3 regions of the Sphingopyxis sp. GW821-FHT10B01 genome follow, and region 3 is predicted to be linked to each of the others. Evidence: riboswitches for the same ligand, from Rfam matches in the RefSeq annotation. Region 3 holds a riboswitch; each other region holds the start of a gene.
What was found. A riboswitch is a leader RNA that binds a small molecule or an ion and turns the genes downstream of it on or off. The one in region 3 is predicted to bind cobalamin.

Region 1 (6,804 bases), on a different contig from region 3:
GCCATCGACTTGCGCGCCGGGCGGCCGTCCGGTGTCGGCAGCGGCTGGATGCGCACGTTTGAAACAACGCCGCGCGAATCGAGCGTCAGGCGCGTCCAATAGCCATTGTCGCCGATCAACTGGAATCGGTCCCGCCCCGTCCGCGCAATCGCAGAGAAACCGCCGAAGCGGCTGTGCGGGCTGACGAGACGCCAACCCCGCACGAAACGCATCGTGCCGTCGGCCTCGGGCGCAAAGACGAGCGGACGCGCTTCGGCCTGCTCGGTCCGATCCTCGGCCGGAAAGCGCATGACGGTGCCCGGCACCGGGCCGAGGGCAAGAAAAATCAGGGCGGCGGGTAGGAGACGGCGCATGGCCGCGGAGTTAGGGTGGCGGCACAGGAAAGGAAAGCAGTTCACCGCAGAAAGCTGAACATGAGCCAACAATGATGTTCAGGCTTCGCTCAATGCGAATCGGGCAAAACCTCTTCATCGACAAAGCCCAGACGGGCCAACGACGACGAAGGAGAACGACAATGAAAAAGATGGTGACCCTCTCGATCGCCGCCCTGATGTCCACCGTGACGCTGGGCATGGCGGCCCCCGCCGCCGCACAGAACGGCTATTATGACCGCGACGGCTATTCGAGCAGCAACGTCCGCTATGACCGCGACGATCGCCGTTACGACCGACGCGACTATCGCCGGGACAACCGCCGCGATTACCGCAACGATCGCCGTTACTATCGCAACAATGATCGCCGGGGCTATCGCCAGTGCGACAATGGCACCGGCGGCACCGTGATCGGTGCGATTGCGGGCGGCCTTGCCGGTCATGAAATTGCCGGTCGCGGCGACCGTGCCGTCGGCACGATCATCGGCGGCGCCGTCGGCGCCATCGCCGGCCGCGCGATCGACAAGGGGAATGACGGCTGCCGTTAAAGGGCAGTCCCGACCCCCAATAATTTCCTTTCTACCTTTCACCCCGTCCGGCCCCGTGCCGGGCGGGGTTTTCCTTGCATGCCAGGGGTGCGGGAGGAGGCGCTTGCCATAATGCCCGGGAAAGCCTAGGTTTGCTGCCAAGTGCACGCTCGCGGTTTTGCGGGCGCGTGAGCAGAACAGGTTACAATAGCCATGCGGCAAATGGCAGCGCCATCAGGGCGACCGCCGCGGCCCGGCCCGGCGGTAAAAGGACGAAACAAGGCAGACGGCGGTGAACGTCCGATGCCGATCACGCGGCCGCGCAGCTATGCCGCGATCGACCTTGGCACCAACAATTGCAGACTCTTGATTGCGCGCCCGCAAAATGGCGAGCTCGTCGTCATCGACGCCTTTTCGCGCATCGTCCGTCTGGGCGAAGGCCTGCACGGCAGCGGACGCATCAGCGACGCGGCGATGGACCGCACCGTCGCCGCGCTGTCGATCTGCGCCGACAAGCTGCGCCGCCGCCATGTATCCTTGTCGCGCGCGGTCGCGACCGAAGCGTGCCGCCGCGCAACCAACGGCGAGGAGCTCGCGGACCGGGTCCGCCGCGAAACGGGTATCGTCCTCGACATTATTTCGGCGGCCGAAGAGGCGCGGCTCGCGGTTCTTGGTTGCCACAATCTGATGGAACCGGGCGAAGGGCCGGCGCTGATTTTCGACATCGGCGGCGGCTCGACCGAGCTGATGCACGTCGATGTGTCGGACCATGACGTCAAGATCCACGACTGGATCAGCGTGCCGTGGGGCGTCGTGTCGCTGACCGAACATGCGCCGCTTCCCGATGACAGCCTGGCCGGGCGCCAGGCCGCCTATGCCCATATGCGTGAGGTTACCCGCGATGCCTTTTCCGCCTTTGCCGACCGCGCCGGGCAGTTTGCCGGACAGAAGCTGCGTCTGCTCGGGACCAGCGGCACGGTGACCACGCTCGCCAGTGTCTTCCTCGACCTGCCGCGCTATGACCGCCGCGCCGTCGACGGGCTGGTCGTCCCGTCGGACGCGATGCGCGATATCAGCCGCCGCCTCGCCGATGCGAGCATTGCCGACCGCGCCGAGATCGCCTGCATCGGCCGCGAGCGTGCCGATCTGGTCGTCGCGGGCTGTGCAATCCTCGAAAGCATCATCGACCTGTGGCCCGCCGTACGCGTCGGCGTCGCCGATCGCGGTATCCGCGAGGGTATCTTGCGCACGCTGGCGATGCAGGGCCGCGATATTCCCGTGACCCGCCGCGAGTATCGCAAATGAGCACCGGAAGCGGCAAAGGCGGAAGCGGCCGGGGCGGCCTGCACGTGCGGGTCAAGACCGCGAAAAAGCGGAGCGTCTCGTCGACGCGCTGGCTGCAACGGCAATTGAACGACCCTTATGTCCGCCGCGCGCAGGCCGAGGGCTATCGGTCGCGCGCTGCGTATAAGTTGATCGAGCTCGACGAGAAATTCGGTTTTATCAAAAGAGCGCGCGCCGTTGTCGATCTGGGCATCACGCCGGGTGGCTGGTCGCAGGTCGTCCGCAAGGCGAATCCGCGCGCGCGCGTCGCGGGGATCGACCTTTTGCCATGCGAGCCGATCGAGGGAGTCGAGATCCTCGAGATGGACTTTATGGACGATGCAGCGCCCGACGCGCTGATCGAGGCGCTCGGCAGCGCCCCCGACCTCGTCATTTCGGACATGGCGGCGAACACCGTCGGCCACCAGCAGACCGACCATCTGCGCACGATCGGGCTGGCCGAAACCGCCGCCGATTTCGCGGTGCAGACCTTGCTGCCCGGCGGCGCTTTTGTCGCCAAGGTGTTTGCAGGCGGCGCGGACCACACGCTGCTGACGCTGCTCAAGCGGCATTTCACGACGGTGAAGCACGCGAAACCGCCGGCGAGCCGCAAGGGATCGCCCGAGCTCTATGTTATCGCGCAGGGTTTCAAAGGGCGTCAGGGTGCGGAAGAAACGGACGCCGAATAGAGGCAAAGCGATTTGAACGAGCCGGGGGACATGATCGATGGGTAAGACGAGGCAGTCGGTCGCGGCTGTAACGCTCGCAGCGCTGATGCTGGCATCGTGCGGCGGCGGCGGTGGGTCGGGCACCGGAGGAAGCGGTGGCCCGGTTACCGTCACTCCGACGCCAACTCCGACGCCCACACCGACCGCAAATTGCGCGCTCGCGTCGCGTCAGGCCTTTGCCAAAGCCGTCATCGACGAATGGTATCTGTTCCCCAATGATGTCGCGAGCGGCGTCAGTCCCGCGAGCCATGGCAACGTCCAATCCTATATCGACGCGCTGGTCGCGCCCGCGCGCGCGCTGAACAAGGACCGGTTTTTCACCTACATCACCTCGATCGCCGAAGAAAATGCCTTCTACGCCAGCGGGTCGAGCGCGGGTCTCGGCGTCCGCATGGTCTATGATGCCGTGAACCAGCGCATCGTCATCGCCGAGGCCTATGAAGGCGCACCCGCCTTTGCTGCGGGCATCGACCGCGGAACCGCGATCGTCGCGATCGGCACCAACAGCAGCAATTTGCGCAGCACTTCGAGCATCGTCGCCGCCGAAGGAACCGCAGGCCTTACCAATGCGCTCGGTCCCAACGATCCGGGGGTCAGCCGTGTTCTGCGTATTACCGACGCCAGCGGCACCCGCGATGTCACGGTGGCAAAGGCCGACTATTCGCTCGACCCGGTTTCCGACCGCTACGGCGCCAAAATTATCGCCGAGGGCGGTCGCAATTACGGCTATCTCAATTTGCGCACCTTTATCTCGTCGGCGGATCCGCAGCTGCGCGCGGCCTTCCTGAATTTCCGCAATCAGGGTGTCACCGACGTCATCATCGACTTCCGCTATAATGGCGGCGGGCTCGTTTCGACGGCCGAGCTGATAGGCGACCTGCTCGGGCGCAACCGGTCGTCGAGCGAGATATTCTCGCAAATGAACTTCCGGCCGTCGAAGGCATCCGGCAACAATGAAACGCGCTATTTTGCCGCACAACCCGAATCGATCGCCCCGACACGAATCGCCTTCATCGGCACCGGATCGACCGCGTCGGCGAGCGAACTCGTGATCAATTCGATGCTGCCCTATCTCGGCACCAACATGACGCTGGTCGGCAGCAACACCTATGGCAAGCCGGTCGGCCAGATCGCGCTCGACAAAGCCGAATGCGACGACCGGATGCGTGTCATCGCCTTTGCGACGGGCAATTCGGCCGGCGCGAGCGCCTATTATGACGGACTGGCCCCGAAAATCGCGAACAGCTGCGCCGCGGGCGACGATCTGAGCCTGCCGCTCGGCGATCCGCGCGAAGCGTCGGTCCGCGCGGCGATCAATTTCCTTTCGGGCACCGCGTGCACGACACGCATCGCCGATGCCAGCACCGGCGCCGCGGCGCGGAGCAGCCGCGCCGTGGCGCCGGCGAGGCAGGAAATGCTGATGGCCGAACAACCGAGCGCAGCGCAGCGCGACCTGCCGGGGCTGTTCTAGGATCGTACCGCTTCAATCGGGATCGTGCCGACGGTTGCACTGCAACAATTGACCGCAGCCGCAAAATGCGGCTAACGGCCGCGGCAAGCGACTGGTTCCCCGGCGACGGGGATAATAGGGAACGGGAAAACCCCGGCTGCCCCTGCAACTGTACGCGGCGAGCCATCGGCCACTTGCCATTGGGATTTCGGTCCCGAGAAGGCGGTCGACCGGCGCTGACCCGCAAGCCAGGAGACCTGCCCGTCGCCGTCGTCTTTCGCGCGGACAGGGTGTTCCGGGCGGACGGGGGTAAACCCGCATGACGACAAGTCTGGCCGCGTTCGCGCGCGGGCTCGATGTCGTGCGTCCCCAACGGACAACCGCATCGATTCCGCGCGCGTGGGCGGCATTGTCGATGGGGTATCCAATGTTCAAGTTTGTTTTCCGAAGTTCGATCTGCCTTGCCGCCGTGGCGGCATCCTCCGCGGCGTCCGCCGACGAGGCGTCCACCGCGCATGCCGTCGCCGCCGATGGCGACAGCATCATCGTCACCGCGACGCGCGCGCCGCTGACGCTCGACGAAGTGCCCGCCTCGATCGCCGTGCTCGACAAGGACGCGATCGACCGCGCGCAGGATATCGGCGTCACCGAGCTTCTGCTCCGCACACCGGGCATCAGCATTTCGCGCAACGGCGGCTATGGCACGTCGACATCGCTCCGCATCCGCGGCGCCGAGTCCGATCATACCGTTGTCGTGATCGACGGGGTGAAGCTCAACGATCCCTCGTCGACCGGCGGCGGCTTCAATTTCACCAATTTGCTCGCCGGCGACATTTCGCGGATCGAAGTGCTGCGCGGGCCGCAGTCGATCCTGTGGGGCAGCCAGGCGATCGGCGGGGTGGTCAATGTTGTGACCGCGTCGCCCGAAAAATCGATCGAAGGCAGCTTCGATCTTGAAGCCGGATCGCGCGAAACGGTGAATGCGCGCGCCGCGATCGGCGGCCGCACCGGTCCGTTGAGCTGGCGCATCGGCGGTCAGCGTTTCACCACCGACGGCGTCTCGTCGCACGCCAGGGCGTTCGGCGGGGTCGAGCGCGACGGCTATCGCAACCAGAGCGTTTCGGGTCGCGCCGAACTGGCGCTGGCCGACAATGTCAGCGTCGACGTGCGCGGCTATTATTCGAGCGGCCGCGTCGAATTCGACGGCTTCAACGTCGACAGCAATGATTACGGGCAGAACAAGGAGTTCGTCGGCTATGCGGGGCTGAATGTCGACCTCGTCGGCGGACGCTTCCGCAACCGCGTCGCTTTTGCCTATACCGACACCAACCGCGACAATTTCAACCCCGACCGCGCGCGGCCGCAGAGCTTCGAGGCCGACGGCAAGAACAAACGCTGGGAATATCAGGGCAGCTTCGACATCTCCGACCGCATCACCGCGATCTTCGGGGTCGAGAATGAGCGTTCGGATTTCCGCAGCCGCTCGCCCGCGGCGTCGCTTGCAACGCCGGTTCCGGCTTTTGCACGCGGCAAGGCCGAGCTGACGAGCGTTTATGGCCAGCTCAGCGTCGAACCGGTCGACGGGTTGACGCTCAATGGCGGCGTTCGTTACGACGATCACGATCGCTACGGCGGCCAGACTTTGTTCGCCGCAGGCGGCGTGTGGCGGCTCTCCACCGGGACCGTCCTGCGCGCGAGCTATGGCGAAGGCTTCAAGGCGCCGTCGCTGTATCAGCTGTTCAGCGAATATGGGAATGTCGCGCTCGATCCCGAGGCAGCGCATGGCTGGGAAGCCGGCATCGAACAGCATCTGTTCGATTCCAGGCTGGTCGTCGGCGCGACCTGGTTCGACCGCAAGACGACGAACCAGATCATCTATAACAGCTGTTCGTCGACGACGACCAACCCGATGTGCTTCGTGCCGGGCAATCCGACGACGCGGCGCTTCGGCTATTATTCGAACGTTTCGCGCAGCGAAGCGCATGGCATCGAAGCCGCAGCCGCGCTGACCCTCGGCGGACTGAAGCTCGACGGCAATTACAGCTGGATCGTCGCCGAGGATCGCTCGCCCGGCACCGCTAATTTCGGCAAATGGCTGCCGCGCCGTCCGCGTCAGACCGCCAATGCGTCGGCGAGCTACGGCTTCGATTTCGGGCTCGAACTCGGCGCGGCGGTGCGCTGGTCGGGCAAAAGCTACGACAATGCGAGCAACGCCCAGCGGCTCGACGATTATACGCTCGTCGACCTGCGCGCCGAATATGCGCTGGCGGACAATGTGAAGCTGTTCGCCCGCGCCGAAAATGTCTTCGACGAGCAATATATGACCGCCTTCCGCTATGGGTCGCTCGGCCGCAGCATCTACGCCGGCATCCGGGGGCGCTTCTGATGGCGGCGCTGTCGCAGCG
Region 2 (6,804 bases), 130 kb from region 3:
CAATCTGAAGCAGAATGGCGAGATGCACATCGGGACATTCAAGGGCGGCTATGTGACGCCGCCGGCGGGGGGAAGCTCGAGCGGCGGGTCGTCGGGCGGCGGGTCGAGCGGCGGTGCGGTGCCGGTGCCCGAGCCGGGGATGTTCGGGCTGTTCGGGCTGGGCGTCGGCGGATTGATCCTGTGGCGCCGCCGCCGGGCAAAGCGCGGCGGCGACGCCTGACACTCAGCTTTCGAGCGGCCGCACCGCGCGCGGCCGCCTGTCCGGCCCCACCGCGACAAAGATAAACACCGCCTGCGTGACCTTGTTGTCCTCGTCGGCGTGACGGTCGCGGGCCCAGGCTTCGACTTCGACGTGCATCGAGGTGCGGCCTACCTGCACGAGGCGCCCGAAGACGGACACCTCGTCGCCGACGAAGACGGGACGGTGGAAGGTCATGCCTTCCACCGAGATCGTCACCGCGCGGCCGCGCGCGTGGCGCGAGGCCACCGAGGAGGCGGCAAGGTCCATCTGCGCCATCAGCCAGCCGCCGAAAATATCGCCATAGACATTGGCGTTGGCGGGCATCGCGGTGACGCGGACGGCGGGCTGGCCGGTGGGCATGGCCGCCTCAGTTTGCATCATAGGCCTCCTTGATGCGGGCTTTCGTCCGCATCGCCTGCGCGGCGGCGACCATGGCGACGAGCGCGGGACGCACCTCGTCCCACTTGCGCGTCTTGAGCCCGCAATCGGGGTTTACCCAGATCTGCTGCGGCGGGACATGCTTGCCGGCGAGGGTGAGAAGGTCGGTCATCTCGCGCTCGGCCGGGATGCGCGGGCTGTGAATGTCGTAGACGCCGGGGCCGACTTCATTCGGATAGGCATAGCTGGCGAAGGCGTCGAGCAGCTCCATTTGCGACCGCGCAGTCTCGATCGAGATGACGTCGGCGTCCATCGCGCCGATCGCGCGGATGATGTCGTTGAACTCCGAATAGCACATATGCGTATGGATCTGCGTGTCGTCGCGCACGCCCGACGACGCGATGCGGAAGCTTTCGACCGCCCAGTCCAGATAATGCTGCCATTCGCTGCGGCGAAGGGGGAGGCCTTCGCGGAGCGCCGCCTCGTCGATCTGGATGATCGCGGCGCCGGCGGCCTCGAGATCCTGCACCTCGTCGCGGATCGCGAGCGCGATCTGGCGGCAGCTGGTCTCGCGCGGCTGATCGTCGCGGACGAAGGACCAGTTGAGGATCGTGACGGGGCCGGTGAGCATGCCCTTCACGGGCAAGCCGGTCTGGTCCTGTGCATAGCGCCACCAGTCGACGGTCATCGGCGCGGGGCGCGAGACGTCGCCATAGAGGATGGGCGGACGGACGCAGCGCGAGCCATAGCTTTGCACCCAGCCGGCGCGGGTGAAGGCGAAGCCGGCGAGCTGCTCGCCGAAATATTGCACCATGTCGTTGCGCTCGAACTCGCCGTGGACGAGGACGTCGAGCCCGATCTCCTCCTGCCATTTGACCGCGGCACGCGTTTCGATGCGGAGATATTGGTCGTAGGCGGCATCGTCGATCTCGCCCTTGATGTGCGCGGCGCGCGCCTTGCGGACCTCGGGAGTCTGCGGGAAGCTGCCGATCGTCGTCGTCGGATAGGCGGGGAGGGCGAGGCGCTTGTGTTGCGCGTCGCGGCGGGTCGCGAAGGGCGAGGTGCGGTTGGTGGCGGCCGCGTCGAGCGCGGCGAGGCGCTGCGCAACCGCGGGATCGTGGATCTTAGGCGAGGTCTGGCGCGCGACCGCGGCGATGCGCGAGGCCGAGAAGGCGGCGAAGCTCGCGTCCTCGCCTTCGTTGAGCGCTTTCGCGAGCGCGGCGAGTTCCTCGATCTTTTGCACCGCGAAGCTCAGCCACTGGGCGATTTCGGGATCGAGTGACGTTTCGAGCGCGAGGTCGACGGGGGTGTGGAGGAGCGAGCAGGAGGGCGCGAGAATGAGGTCGCGTTTGCCGGCCAGTTCCTTGAGGCGCCAGTAGAGGTCGGGGAGGTTCGCGCGCCAGATGTTGCGGCCGTCGATGACGCCGAGCGAGAGCAGGACGTGCGGCTGAAGTTTTGCCAGTGCGGGTTCGAGCTGTTCGGGCGCGCGAACGAGGTCGATGTGGAGGCCGTGGACGGGGAGGTCGGCGACGAGTCCCAGATTGTCGCCGAGGCCGCCGAAGTAAGTGGTGAGCATGAGTTTGGGGCCGCGGGTCGCGAGGCGGGCGTAGGCGCGTTCGAAGGCGGTGCGCTGTTCGGCCGAGAGATCGAGGACGAGGCAGGGCTCGTCGATCTGCACCCATTCGGCGCCTTGTTTCGCGAGGCGAGCGAGGATTTCGGCATAGGTGTCGAGCAGCTGCGGCAGCAATGCGAGCGGTTCGACCGCCTTGCCCTTGGCGAGCATCAGATAGCTGACGGGGCCGAGGAGGACGGGGCGGGTGTTGTAGCCGAGCGCCCTGGCTTCCTCAAACTCGTCGAAAATCTTGGTCGAGGCGATCTTGAAGACCTGACCTGCCGTGAGTTCGGGGACCATGAAATGATAGTTGGTGTCGAACCATTTGGTCATTTCCTGCGCGGTGGTGTCGTGGGCGTGGCCGCAGGCGGACGGCCCCTGGGCACCGCGCGCCATCGCGAAATAGAGGTCGGGATCGACGCTCTCGCCCGCCCAGTCGTAGCGCGGCGGGATCGCGCCGATCAGCGCGCTGGTGTCGAGAACATGATCGTAGAGCGAGAAGTCGTTCGAGGGCAGGATGTCGGCGCCGAGCGCTTTCTGCCGCGTCCAGTGCAGCGCGCGGAGGCCCGATGCCGCGGTCTGCAGTTCGGCGAGATTGGTCTTGCCTGCCCAATAGCTTTCGAGCGCGAATTTGAGCTCGCGGCGGAGGCCGATGCGGGGAAAGCCGAGGGTGGCGACGCTGACAGTCATTTCTTCAAGCACCTTGCAAGGGGCAAGGCGCCGGACAGACGCGTACGCACGGGACCCCGCGCCCGCAAAGCAAGGGTCGGGCGCAGCCATGCATGCGGCCTGACCGGACACCCCGCCGGAGGACGTATCTGACGAGGCAGGTCTCCTGGCTCACGGATCGACGCGGCGGTCTGGCCTTCCCGGTCCCTTGCCGGACCAGTGACACGTATCGACCGCCGCTCACCGCTTACAGTTGCGGGGGCAGCGCCGGCCTTGCCCCTCTCGAGACGCACCGGCTTCCCGTCTTAGCTCCACGCCCGGGTAGCGGACGCGGAGAACCTCGACAGGGTGAAGAATAGACCGCGCCCGGCCGTTGTCAAGTCAGATATAAAGATTTCTTTATATGTGGCTCCGGCGGCGAATATTGCAAATGATTTGCAATCTCTCTATCGGCACGCCCGAAAGGGTGTTGAGAATGATTCGCAAGATGATGATGGGCTCGGCGGTGGCTCTGGCCATGGCGCCGATGGCGGCAGCGGCGGAAGAGGCGGCAGCGGAGGATTCCGCGGCAATCGACGAGATCGTCGTCACCGGCCGCGCGTCGCAGCTTTATCGCATCGAGGAAACCGCGAGCGGCAAGATGCCGACCGAGCCGCTGGCCTCGTCGCAGTCGATCACCGTCATCACCTCGCAACTGATCGAGGATCAGGGCGCGCGCGACGCGCAGGACCTGTACCGGAACATCTCGGGGGTCAGCGTCTTTTCCTATGCCGGCGTGACCGCGCGCGGTTTCCGCCAGCAGGAGAATTTCTACGACGGGCTGCGCGGCGATCCCTATATCGGCTTTGCCGTCCCGCAGCTGTTCAACATCGAGCGCGTCGAGTTTCTGAAGGGACCCGCGGGCATGCTCTATGGCCAGAGCGCGCCGGGCGGATTGTTCAACTATGTGACCAAGAAGCCGTCGCAGACCTTTGCCGGGTCGGTGAAGATCGTCGGCGGGACCGGGGATCGTTACGGCGGGCAGGTCGAGGTAACCGGACCGGTCAATGACGTCATTTCGCTGCGCGGCGGCGCCTTTTTCGAGGATCGCAACCTGCCGCGCACGCACGCGGGCAACAAATCGCTGCTGCTCGACGGCGGGGTCACCTTCGACCTCGGGATCGCGAAGCTGACTGCGCAGGTGTGGCGGATCGAGCAGGATCTGGCGGCGAACCGCCTGCGCGGGATCGCGGTCGATAACGACGGCCATTTCCTCGCCGACCGCCGCTGGAACCACAATGAGCCGAGCGATTTCCTGAAGCTGCGCTCGACCGCGTTCCAGGGCAAACTGGAGCTGGAGCCGACCGACAATCTGCATGTCGACCTGACCGCGCGGCGCATCGACGCGACTGAAACGCAGAAATATCACGAGCCGATCACCTTGCTCGACCGCAACCGCGATGGCCGTTTCGATGCGGTGGCGCGCCAGTATCGCGACCAGCTTCGCGACAGTAGCATCTGGTCGTTCGGCGGCAATGCCGTCTGGTCGGCGCGCTTTTCGGATGTGATTTCGAACCGCGTTCTTGCGGGGTTCGATTACAGCACCGACGACGGAATTTCGCTGGCGTCGCAGCTCACCGGCCGCGCGACCCCGGCCGCGGGTCTGCCGTGTCCGCTGGATTTCGTGAACCCCGTCTACAAGGCGTGCGATCCGGCCAAATATATTATGCCGGCGCAGACGCGGACGACGAGCGAGACCAAGCGCCGGGGATTCTATGCCCTGAACGAGTTGACCATCGGGCGGCTGGTCGCGGTGGCGGGCATCCGCACCGACCGTTTCGAGGATATCGCGATCGCCGCGAACGGCGCACGCACCGGTTTCAAGGGCAGCGACGAGACCTATCGCCTTGGCCTCGTCTGGCGCGTGCGCGACGATATCTCGCTGTTCACCCAATATGCGACGAGTTTCGAACCGCAATCGGCGTCGGCGCAGGATCCGCGCGCGGGCGGTCCCTTCGCCCCGACAACCGGCGACATGATCGAAGGCGGGATCAAGACCGCACTGCTCGGGGGGCGGGTCCAGAGCAGCCTGTCGATATACCAGATCAAGCGCCAGAATCTGCTCCAGTCCGATCCGCGCGGCGACCCCGAAGGCGACGGCATCAACAATATGATCGCATTCGGCGAAGTGACGTCGAAGGGGTTCGACCTCGACGTCGCGGCCGACCTGACCGACAATTGGGTGCTGACGGTGACCTATGCGTTCAACGATACGCGGATTACGAAGGATAATGGCCGGACCCCGCCGACCAACTCGGTGCCGAGCGGGCGTTTTGCGAATGCACCGAAAGCCAAGCTGGGGTTCTGGAGCCGGTACCAGATCCCCGATAGCGGTCTCGCCTTCGCGTTCGGCGGCGATTATGTGGCGAAGCGGATCAGCCTGTCGAACCAGCCGGTGAATGCCTATTTCATCTTCGACGGATCGGTGAACTGGACGCGCGGGCCGTGGGACGTGCGGCTGCGCGTCGACAATATCTTCGACAAAACCTATGCGGCGTCGGGCTTCAACGATCGCGGCGGCCATTTCCCCGGCGAACCGCGCTCGGCCTTTGTCGAAGTGGGGTATAAATTCTAGGGGACCTGAAGCCGTGACCGCCGCCGCCGCCCCGATCAAAGCGAAGAAGGCCAGCGGGCGGCGCCTGTGGTGGGTCGTCCACCAGTGGGTCGGGCTCAAACTGTCGCTGTTCCTCGCGTTCATCCTGTTCACCGGGACGCTCGCGATGCTGAGCGCCGAGATCGACTGGCTGCTCCACCCGACGCTGCGCGTCGCGCCGTCGTCGGTTGACGGACCGCCGCGCTGGGACCTGATTGCCGAGAATGCGGCACGCTATCCCGGGGTTGTGACGATCAATCAGATGGTCCGGCCGACCGCGCGCGCCTTTGCGGTGCGGGTCTCTTTCCAGCGCGCGGACGAGAGCCGCGGGTATCTGCACGTCCATCCGGTGACGGGGCGGGTGCAGGGCGAACAGGGCTTTGTCGACAGCCAGCGGGTGCTGCGCAACCTGCACCGTCACCTCAACCTGCCGGTCAAATATGGCATTCCGATCGTCGCGTCGCTGTCGATCCTGTTGCTGATCAGCGTCGCGACCTCGTTCGTCGTCTATCGCAAATGGTGGCGTGGTTTCTTCAAGCCGATCCGCTGGCGCGACGCACGCACCGCATGGGGCGATTTCCACCGGCTGGCGGGGGTGTGGAGCCTGTGGTTCGTCGCCCTGATCGCGCTCACCGGACTGTGGTATCTGGTCGAACAACTGGGCGGCGATGCGCCCGACCTGCCCGAACCGGCGCACGCGATTGCCGCGATGCCGACCGGAAGCACGGCAATCGACGCCGCGGACGCGCTGTCCGCCAGCCTCGCGGCGGCGCGGCGCGCCGACCCGGCGCTGACGATCGAGGTCGTGCAGTTTCCCGGCAAAAAGTCGGGCGCGTTCGTTTTCGAGGGGCAGCGCAGCGCGTGGCTGGTGCGCCCGCGCGCGAATGCGGTGTGGGTCGACGCCGCGACCGCTCGCGTCGTGATGACCAGCGACGGCGGCGATATGGGCGTCCACCAACGCCTTTCCGAAATGGCCGACCCGCTGCATTTCGGGACCTTTGCCGGTTACTGGACACGCATCCCCTGGTTTGTCTTCGGCCTGCTGATGACCGGGCTCGCGCTGTCGGGCGCCGCAATCTATTCGCACCGTATCGCGCACAGCGCGCGCGCCATCGCCGAACGCCCGATCTGGAATGGCATGTGGCGCGGGGCGGGGCGGTGGCGCTGGCTGTCGGCGGTGCTGATCGCGACCGGCGCGGTGATGATCGGCTGGATGTTCTACAAGGGCTGAGCGGGGATCAACCCGAGGTCAGCGGTTTGCCCATGCGGATG
Region 3 (6,804 bases):
GGTCGCGGCGGCGAACAGCCGCGCGACCGACAGGTCGACCGCGCCGAACAGCAGCGAGGCGACGGCCGCGACCAAGGCGAGCAGCGACAGCGCGGCGATCAGCGACCAGCGCGGCATGGCGAGGCGGCTCATGAGCGTTTGCTCCCCAATTGCATGATTTGTTGCTCGATACTGCGCGCGGCCTGCGTGTAGGCGGGGCTGCCGCACACCGTCCATGCCTGCGGCACGCTGATCCGCGGAATGTCCTTCAACGCCGGATGGTGCAGCATCTCGCTCCCCTGATCGGTCACTTTATCGGTTGCGCTTTCGACGATCAGATAGTCGGGCTGCGCCGCGACCATTTCCTCGAGGCTGAGCTGCGACAGCGGCGGCTTGCCGAGCTTGCCCGCGAGGTTGACGAGCCCGGCGCGCGCCATCAGTTCGTCGATCAGCGTGCCGGTGCCCGTCATATAGCCGCGCCGCTGGTAATAGGCCGCGACCCGGCCGCGCCCGGGCTTTTGCAGCCCGGCAAGCTCGCCCTCCATCCGCGCGATCAACGCGGTGCCGCGCTCGGGATGGCCCACAGCGGCGGCGGTCTCGCGGATCGATGCGTAAATCTCGTCCAGCGTGTTTGCGGTGTCGAGATCGAGCAGCGGATAGGCCTGTTTCGGCAGGGCTCTCAGCGCCGCGCTGCGGCTCGCCGGCATGCCGACGATCAGGTCGGGCTCGATCGCCAATATCTGTTCGGCCGAATTGCTGAGCAACTGCAGCCCGCGTGCTTTCGCTGCTTCGCCCGACATGTCGGGGTCGGTCGCATTGTGCGTGAGCCCCGCGATCTGGTCGCGGTCGGCGAGCGCGAGCACCAGCTGGTCGGCGCACAGGTTGATCGAAACGATGCGCTGCGGAACCGCTGGCGCTTTTGCGACCGGTTGGCCCGTCGTCGCCCACAGTGCGCCCGCGCCGCCGAGCAGGAGCGCCGAGGCAAGCAAGGCGCGCGGCGACATCAAAACTCGATCCCCCGCTGCGCACGCACATTCTGCTCGCGGAACGGATGCTTCACCTGCGCCATTTCGGTCACCAGATCGGCCGCATCGATCAGCTCCTGCGGCGCATTGCGGCCGGTGACGATGACATGCGTCATATGCGGCTTGGCGGCGAGCGCCTCGAGGACTTCACCCACCGGCAGATAGTCGTAGCGCAGCACGATGTTGAGTTCGTCGGCGATCACCATCGAATAGCTCGGGTCGGCGATCATCCGTTTGACCTCGTCCCACGCTTCGCGCGCCACCGCGATATCGCGGCTGCGGTCCTGCGTGTCCCACGTAAAGCCTTCGCCCATCGGCTTGAATTCGATCAGGTCGGGAAAGCGGTCGAACACCGCCTTTTCCCCCGTCGCCATCGCGCCCTTGACGAACTGGACGACCCCGACCTTCATGTCGTGGCCGATCGCGCGGATCGCCATGCCGAGCGCGGCCGAGGTCTTGCCCTTGCCGGGGCCGGTGTGGACGATCACCAGCCCCTTTTCGACCGTCTTGGTCGCGACCTTCTTGTTCTGCGCCGCCTGGATCTTCTTCATCTTCGCCGTATGTTCGGCGTCGGTGCGGGGTTTCATCAGAAGGTCACCCGCACGCCGCCATAGGCCGCGCGGCCCGGGGTGGCGAAGCTGAAGACCTCCTCATAATTTTCGCCGAACAGATTTTCGACGCGGCCATAGATCGCGAAACGCTCCGACAATTTATAATCGGCACCAAGGTTCACCAGCACATATTCCTTCATCGACACCGTCACCGGAATATAGCTGGGGTCGGTGAAAGCGAAGTCGTCGGTCCGGCCATTGTAGCGGACGGTCAGCGTGCCCGAAAAACGCTGATCGGTGCTGAACACCGTGGTGTTGAGGCTCGCCACATGCTTTGGCCGACGCGCCTCGCGTACGCCATTTTCCTCGGCCTTGAGCCATGTGTACGCCAGATCGAACCGGATCTGCGGGATTGGCCGCGCGCTGACAAAGGCTTCGATGCCGTGCTGCTTGCTATCGGTGGTGCGGTTCCCCGGCGTCGCGTCGAAATTCGGCGGCGGATAGTCGATGAAGATCTCGTTCTTCAGCTTGGAATCGAACCAGGTCGCGCCGATCGTGGCCCAGTCGTTTGCGCCAAAGCTCTGCTCCAGCCCGGCTTCCCAACCCTTGGACTTTTCGGGCTTCAGGTTCGGGTTGCCGATGTAGGTGCCATCGACAAAACCATAAAGGTCGAAGAAGCCGGGGTTCTTGACGCCGGTGCCATAGGCGGCGCGGACGCGCGTCCCGGTCGGCAGGCGATAGCTGCCCTGCACGCGCCACGTCGTCGCATCGTCGAAGCGGTTGTTGTCGTCGTACCGCACCGACGCGCCGAGCGAGAGGTCGCCCGCGAGCAGTTCATATTGCCCGACGACGCCCAGGTTGTTCGCGTGCTTTTCGCCCGGAAAACCGCCGGGGGTCAGCGTCTGGAAATTCTCGCGCTCGACGTCGACCGCGCCGGTCAGCCGGTGCCTGACCGCTTCGGTGCCGAAGCTGAACGCCGAGGTGAAACTGCCCTTATAGCGCTGCCCCTTGTTGCCATAGTCGAGGCCGAAGGGGCTGAAACCTTTGCGCTTCGTGTCGGCGAACTGACCTGACAGCGTGTTGACCCAGCGCCCGTCGAGCGCGGTGAGCTGCGCCGAGAGCAGGCCGAAAAACGCCTCATTCTTGAAATACACGCCGGGGCTGTCGACGGTATAACCGAACAGCGGGCTGCTGGTATCGAACTCGCTGTTGTTCGTGTCGGCGTTGGTGTGGCTGTAACGCAGCACGCCGGTCAGTTTGAACGCCTCGCTCGGCGTCCAGTTGACCTTGGCGGTCGCGCCGATGCTGTCCGACCCGACATCGCGCGTACCGCCGCGCGCGGTCGGATAGCCGTCGGTGCCGTAATAGCTGCCCGAAATGGCATAATCGAACGCACCCGATGCGCCGGCGGCGCGCGCGCCGCCGCTGATCGTCCCGAACGATCCGCCCTCGATCCGCGCGCTATATCCCGGCGCTTCGCGGCCCGACAGGGTGATATAGTTGATCACGCCGCCGATCGCGTCGGAGCCGTAGAGCGAGGATTGCTGGCCGCGCAGCACCTCGATACGCGCGGCGGAATCGGCGATCAGTGTACCGAAATCATATTCGCCCTGATAGGGATCGGCCGCCTCGATGCCGTCGATCAGCACGAGGACATGGTTGCTCTCGGAGCCGCGGATGCGGATCTGCGTCTGCCCGCCGATCGCGCCGATGCGCGTCACCGCAACGCCCGGCACGTCGCGCAGGACATCGGAGACGACGCGCGTCTGGCGCAATTGCAGCGCTTCATTGTCGATGACCGTGACCGAGGAGCCAAGCTGGTTCGCGGGCACGCCTTCACCCGAGCGTGAGGCGGTGACGATGATCTCGTCGCCGGGGCGCTCGCTGTCGGCTGTTTCGGCAAGCGCCGGCGTCGCCGTCGCCAATACAGCCAAGGAAATGGTCGTGAATTTCAACATGGGAAGCTCCCCGCACGCCGGCAACGAAGGTGGAGCCTGCCGATGCGTGGGACGCGATCGACCGATGCCGGCATCGCAAGTGGCGTAATGCCTGCGGCCCCGGCACCGAAGCGGCTCCAGCCGCTTGGTCGTCGCTCGACGGAAACCTCCGTGCCGCGGCCTTTCCCTGGGCCTTGGCATTGAGCGACCCACGCCGGCAGGTCTCCTGGCTCGCGGGTCAGGGCTTGATGCACGCCTTCCCAGGTGACCCCAGTGGCTGATCCGAAAGCTTCGGACCGGTGCATCGCGCTCGCCGCTTACAGTTGCAGGGACAGCCTCGGCTTAGGGGGGTCAGGACGAACCCCTTCACCGTGTTCCCGTTTTAAGCCCTTTCGGGCACCGGTGCGATCATGCGCGGGAAAGACCCCGCACGCGCGGCACATAGCGGAATCGCGGTTTTGCGCAATCGGCTTATTGACGCTCGACGATCATCGCGGCGCCCACACCCATCGCGCCGGTCAGCACGACAAGCCCGTATCGACCACCGCACGCATCGAGCGCGTCGAGCAGGGTAGAGGTCAGGATCGCGCCGCTGGCGCCCATCGGATGGCCCTTCGCCAGATGGCCGCCGCTCACATTGACGCGCGCCGGGTCGGCGTCGCGGTCGCGCAGGAATTTGGCGATGGTGACGGCAAAGGCTTCCATAAACTCGATGCGGTCGAAGTCGGCGAGCGTCAGCCCGGCGCGCGTCAGCACCTTGTCCATCGCCGCAAAGCCTGCGGTCAGCGACGCGGCCGGGTCGCCGCCGCTTTCGGCAAAGGCGACGACGCGTGCGCGCGGAGAGGGGCCAAGGCCTTCGCCGCCGACCAGCGCGAGCCCCGCGCCGTCGCAGATCGGCGGCGCGTGGGCGATGCTGTGCAGCGCCTCGAAGGTCGCGCCTTCGAGCGCGCCCGCATATTGCTGCTGCAGTTCGCCGAACGCGGGCGGGGCGGCGGCAAGCGATGCGGCCGTCGTTTGCGGGCGGATGCACTCTTCGCCGGCCAGCGGCCCGGTGGCGATCCGCGATTTCTGGAGCGCGGCATCGCCTTCGGCCGCGCCCGCCTTCTGCTGCGAGGCGAGGGTGACGGCGTCGAGGTCGGGGCGACCTATGCCTTCGGCGTTTGCCAAACGGTCGGCTGCGAGCACGGGCGGGACAAAGCGGGCGCGCGGGGGCAATTCGTCGTTGCCGTAAAAGGCCGCGCGGTCGCCGAGGAAGGGGCTCTGGCTCATCGACTCGACGCCGCCCGCGAGGATATGCGACGCTTCGCCGCTCGCGACCTTTGCAATCGCCTGGCCGATCGCCGACAGGCCCGACGCGCAATAATTGTTGATGCTGTGCGCCGCGGTCGCGTCGGGCAGCCCAGCTTGGAGTTTTGCCAGCATCGCGACATGCCCGCCCTGCGCGCCGCTCTGCGTCACGCAGCCGAGCAGCAACGCGTCGGGAGCGCGTGCAACATCGCCGCAGCGTGTCGCAAGCGCCGCCGCTTGGCTACGCACCAGCTCCTGCGGGCTCAGCGCCGCGAGCCCGCCATCGGGCCGCGCCTTGCCGCGCGGCGTGCGCACCGCATCATAAAGATAAACGTTCAAAGATCAGACGCCGACGACGAAGCTGACCGCGGTCGTCGCGCTGCCGCCGACATTGAACGTCGCGAAATTCTTCGCGCCCTCGACCTGATAGTCCCCGGCGTTGCCGGTGACCTGTCGCCAGCTGTCGAGCAGCATCCGCACCCCTGTCGCGCCGACCGGATGGCCCAGCCCAATCAGCCCGCCCGACGGATTGACCGGCAGCCTGCCGCCGAGCGCGATCGTCCCGTCCTCGATCGCGCGCCAGCTTTCGCCCGGCGGGGTGATTCCGAAATGGTCGATCGCCATATATTCGGTGATCGAGAAGCAATCATGCACTTCCACCCCGTCGCATGCATAGACATCGGGCATTTCGGCGCGGCGCAGCGCGTCCATCATCGCCTTGCGCACGCTCGGGAAGACATAGTGATTATCTTTACTTTTCAGTATCTTGGTCGAATAGAGCAGCGGTGCGGTCGAATGCCCCCACCCCTTGATCCGCGGGAAAGTGTCGATCGAAACCCCCCTACGCTGCGCGACACTTTCGGCAACTTCCGCCGACGCGAGAAAAATCGCCGCCGCACCGTCGGTGACCTGCCCGCAATCCGATTTGCGCAAGCTGCCCTCGATCAGCGGATTGACCGCATCATTCTCGCCCAGATGGTCGTCGGTCATCGCCCAGCCGCGCGTCTGTGCGTTCGGATTGCGCTTGGCATTGGCGAAATTATTGGCGGAAATCCCGCGCAGATGGGCGCGATCGAGTCCGAAGCGCTCGTCATATTCCTCGGCGACCTGCGCGAACATATACGGCCACAGGTACCGCGCCTCCTGCGCCTCGCGCCCCGCCCACGCGGCGGCGCCCAGATATTCGGCGGCGCGCTGGCCGGGGACGTTGCGCATCAGCTCGATGCCGAGCACCAGCGCGAGGCCATAGCGCTCGGCTTCGATCTCGGCAGCGGCCGCAAGGACCGCGATGCTGCCCGACGCGCAGGCGGCTTCGTGGCGCGACGCCGGGATGCCCGCAAGGTCGGGATGGACATGGCCGAAGAAGCCGCCGAGCTGGCCTTGTCCCGCGAACAATTCGCCGACAAAATTGCCGACATGCGCGGTCTCGACCTCTTTGGGCTCGATGCCGGTTGCGGTGAATGCCGCTTCGGCAACGTCGCGGAACAGCTCGAACAACCCGCCGCCCTCGCGTTCCATGTTGCGCGCGAAATCGCTCTGCGCGCCGCCGAGGATGAAGACGTCTTTCGCCATGTCAGGCTTCCTTTTCGAGAGTGGCGAGCGCCATTTCGCGCACGTCGCTGCGCATCACCTTGTTGGTGACGTTGCGCGGCAGCGCGTCGAAGCGGAACAATCGCTCGGGCAGTTTGAACACCGCGAGATCGTGCCCGCGCAGATAGTCGGCGACCTCGCCGATCCCGACGTCGTCAGTACCGCGCGGCACATAGGCAAGGCCGATCCGCTCGCCCATCGTCGGGTCGGGCAGCGAAAAGACGCAGGCCTCGGTGAGCAACGGATGGCCGCCGAGCAACTGGTCGATTTCCTCGGGCGAGATGTTCACCCCGCCGCGGATGATCAGATCCTTGCAACGCCCGACAAAGCGATAGAAGTCGCCGCCCTCGGCGATCTCGAACAGGTCGCCGGTGCGGAACCAGCCGTCGTCGGTAAAGGCTTCGGCAGTGCGCTCCGGGGCGCTGTGATAGCCTT

Region 1: another riboswitch for cobalamin. It lies ahead of AC07NV_RS08290 (TonB-dependent receptor plug domain-containing protein); the one in region 3 lies ahead of AC07NV_RS01235 (TonB-dependent receptor plug domain-containing protein).
Region 2: another riboswitch for cobalamin. It lies ahead of metE (5-methyltetrahydropteroyltriglutamate--homocysteine S-methyltransferase); the one in region 3 lies ahead of AC07NV_RS01235 (TonB-dependent receptor plug domain-containing protein).

Annotation. Positions count from the first base shown of each region.
Region 1 is NZ_JBWKNS010000002.1:804,380-811,183, reverse strand. Features, by position in the region: gene AC07NV_RS08315 (esterase-like activity of phytase family protein) at 1-353, opposite strand, end outside; gene AC07NV_RS08310 (glycine zipper 2TM domain-containing protein) at 515-919, shown strand; gene AC07NV_RS08305 (Ppx/GppA phosphatase family protein) at 1,112-2,203, shown strand; gene AC07NV_RS08300 (RlmE family RNA methyltransferase) at 2,200-2,910, shown strand; gene AC07NV_RS08295 (S41 family peptidase) at 2,948-4,420, shown strand; cobalamin riboswitch at 4,496-4,678, shown strand; gene AC07NV_RS08290 (TonB-dependent receptor plug domain-containing protein) at 4,827-6,785, shown strand; gene AC07NV_RS08285 (hypothetical protein) at 6,785-6,804, shown strand, end outside.
Region 2 is NZ_JBWKNS010000001.1:153,531-160,334, reverse strand. Features, by position in the region: gene AC07NV_RS00640 (choice-of-anchor A family protein) at 1-220, shown strand, start outside; gene AC07NV_RS00635 (acyl-CoA thioesterase) at 224-622, opposite strand; gene metE (5-methyltetrahydropteroyltriglutamate--homocysteine S-methyltransferase) at 609-2,921, opposite strand; cobalamin riboswitch at 3,040-3,258, opposite strand; gene AC07NV_RS00625 (TonB-dependent siderophore receptor) at 3,376-5,514, shown strand; gene AC07NV_RS00620 (PepSY-associated TM helix domain-containing protein) at 5,528-6,763, shown strand; gene AC07NV_RS00615 (GNAT family N-acetyltransferase) at 6,771-6,804, opposite strand, start outside.
Region 3 is NZ_JBWKNS010000001.1:285,567-292,370, reverse strand. Features, by position in the region: gene AC07NV_RS01250 (FecCD family ABC transporter permease) at 1-132, opposite strand, end outside; gene AC07NV_RS01245 (ABC transporter substrate-binding protein) at 129-983, opposite strand; gene cobO (cob(I)yrinic acid a,c-diamide adenosyltransferase) at 983-1,591, opposite strand; gene AC07NV_RS01235 (TonB-dependent receptor plug domain-containing protein) at 1,591-3,513, opposite strand; cobalamin riboswitch at 3,692-3,910, opposite strand; gene AC07NV_RS01230 (acetyl-CoA C-acyltransferase) at 3,964-5,118, opposite strand; gene AC07NV_RS01225 (acetyl-CoA acetyltransferase) at 5,122-6,351, opposite strand; gene AC07NV_RS01220 (class I adenylate-forming enzyme family protein) at 6,353-6,804, opposite strand, start outside.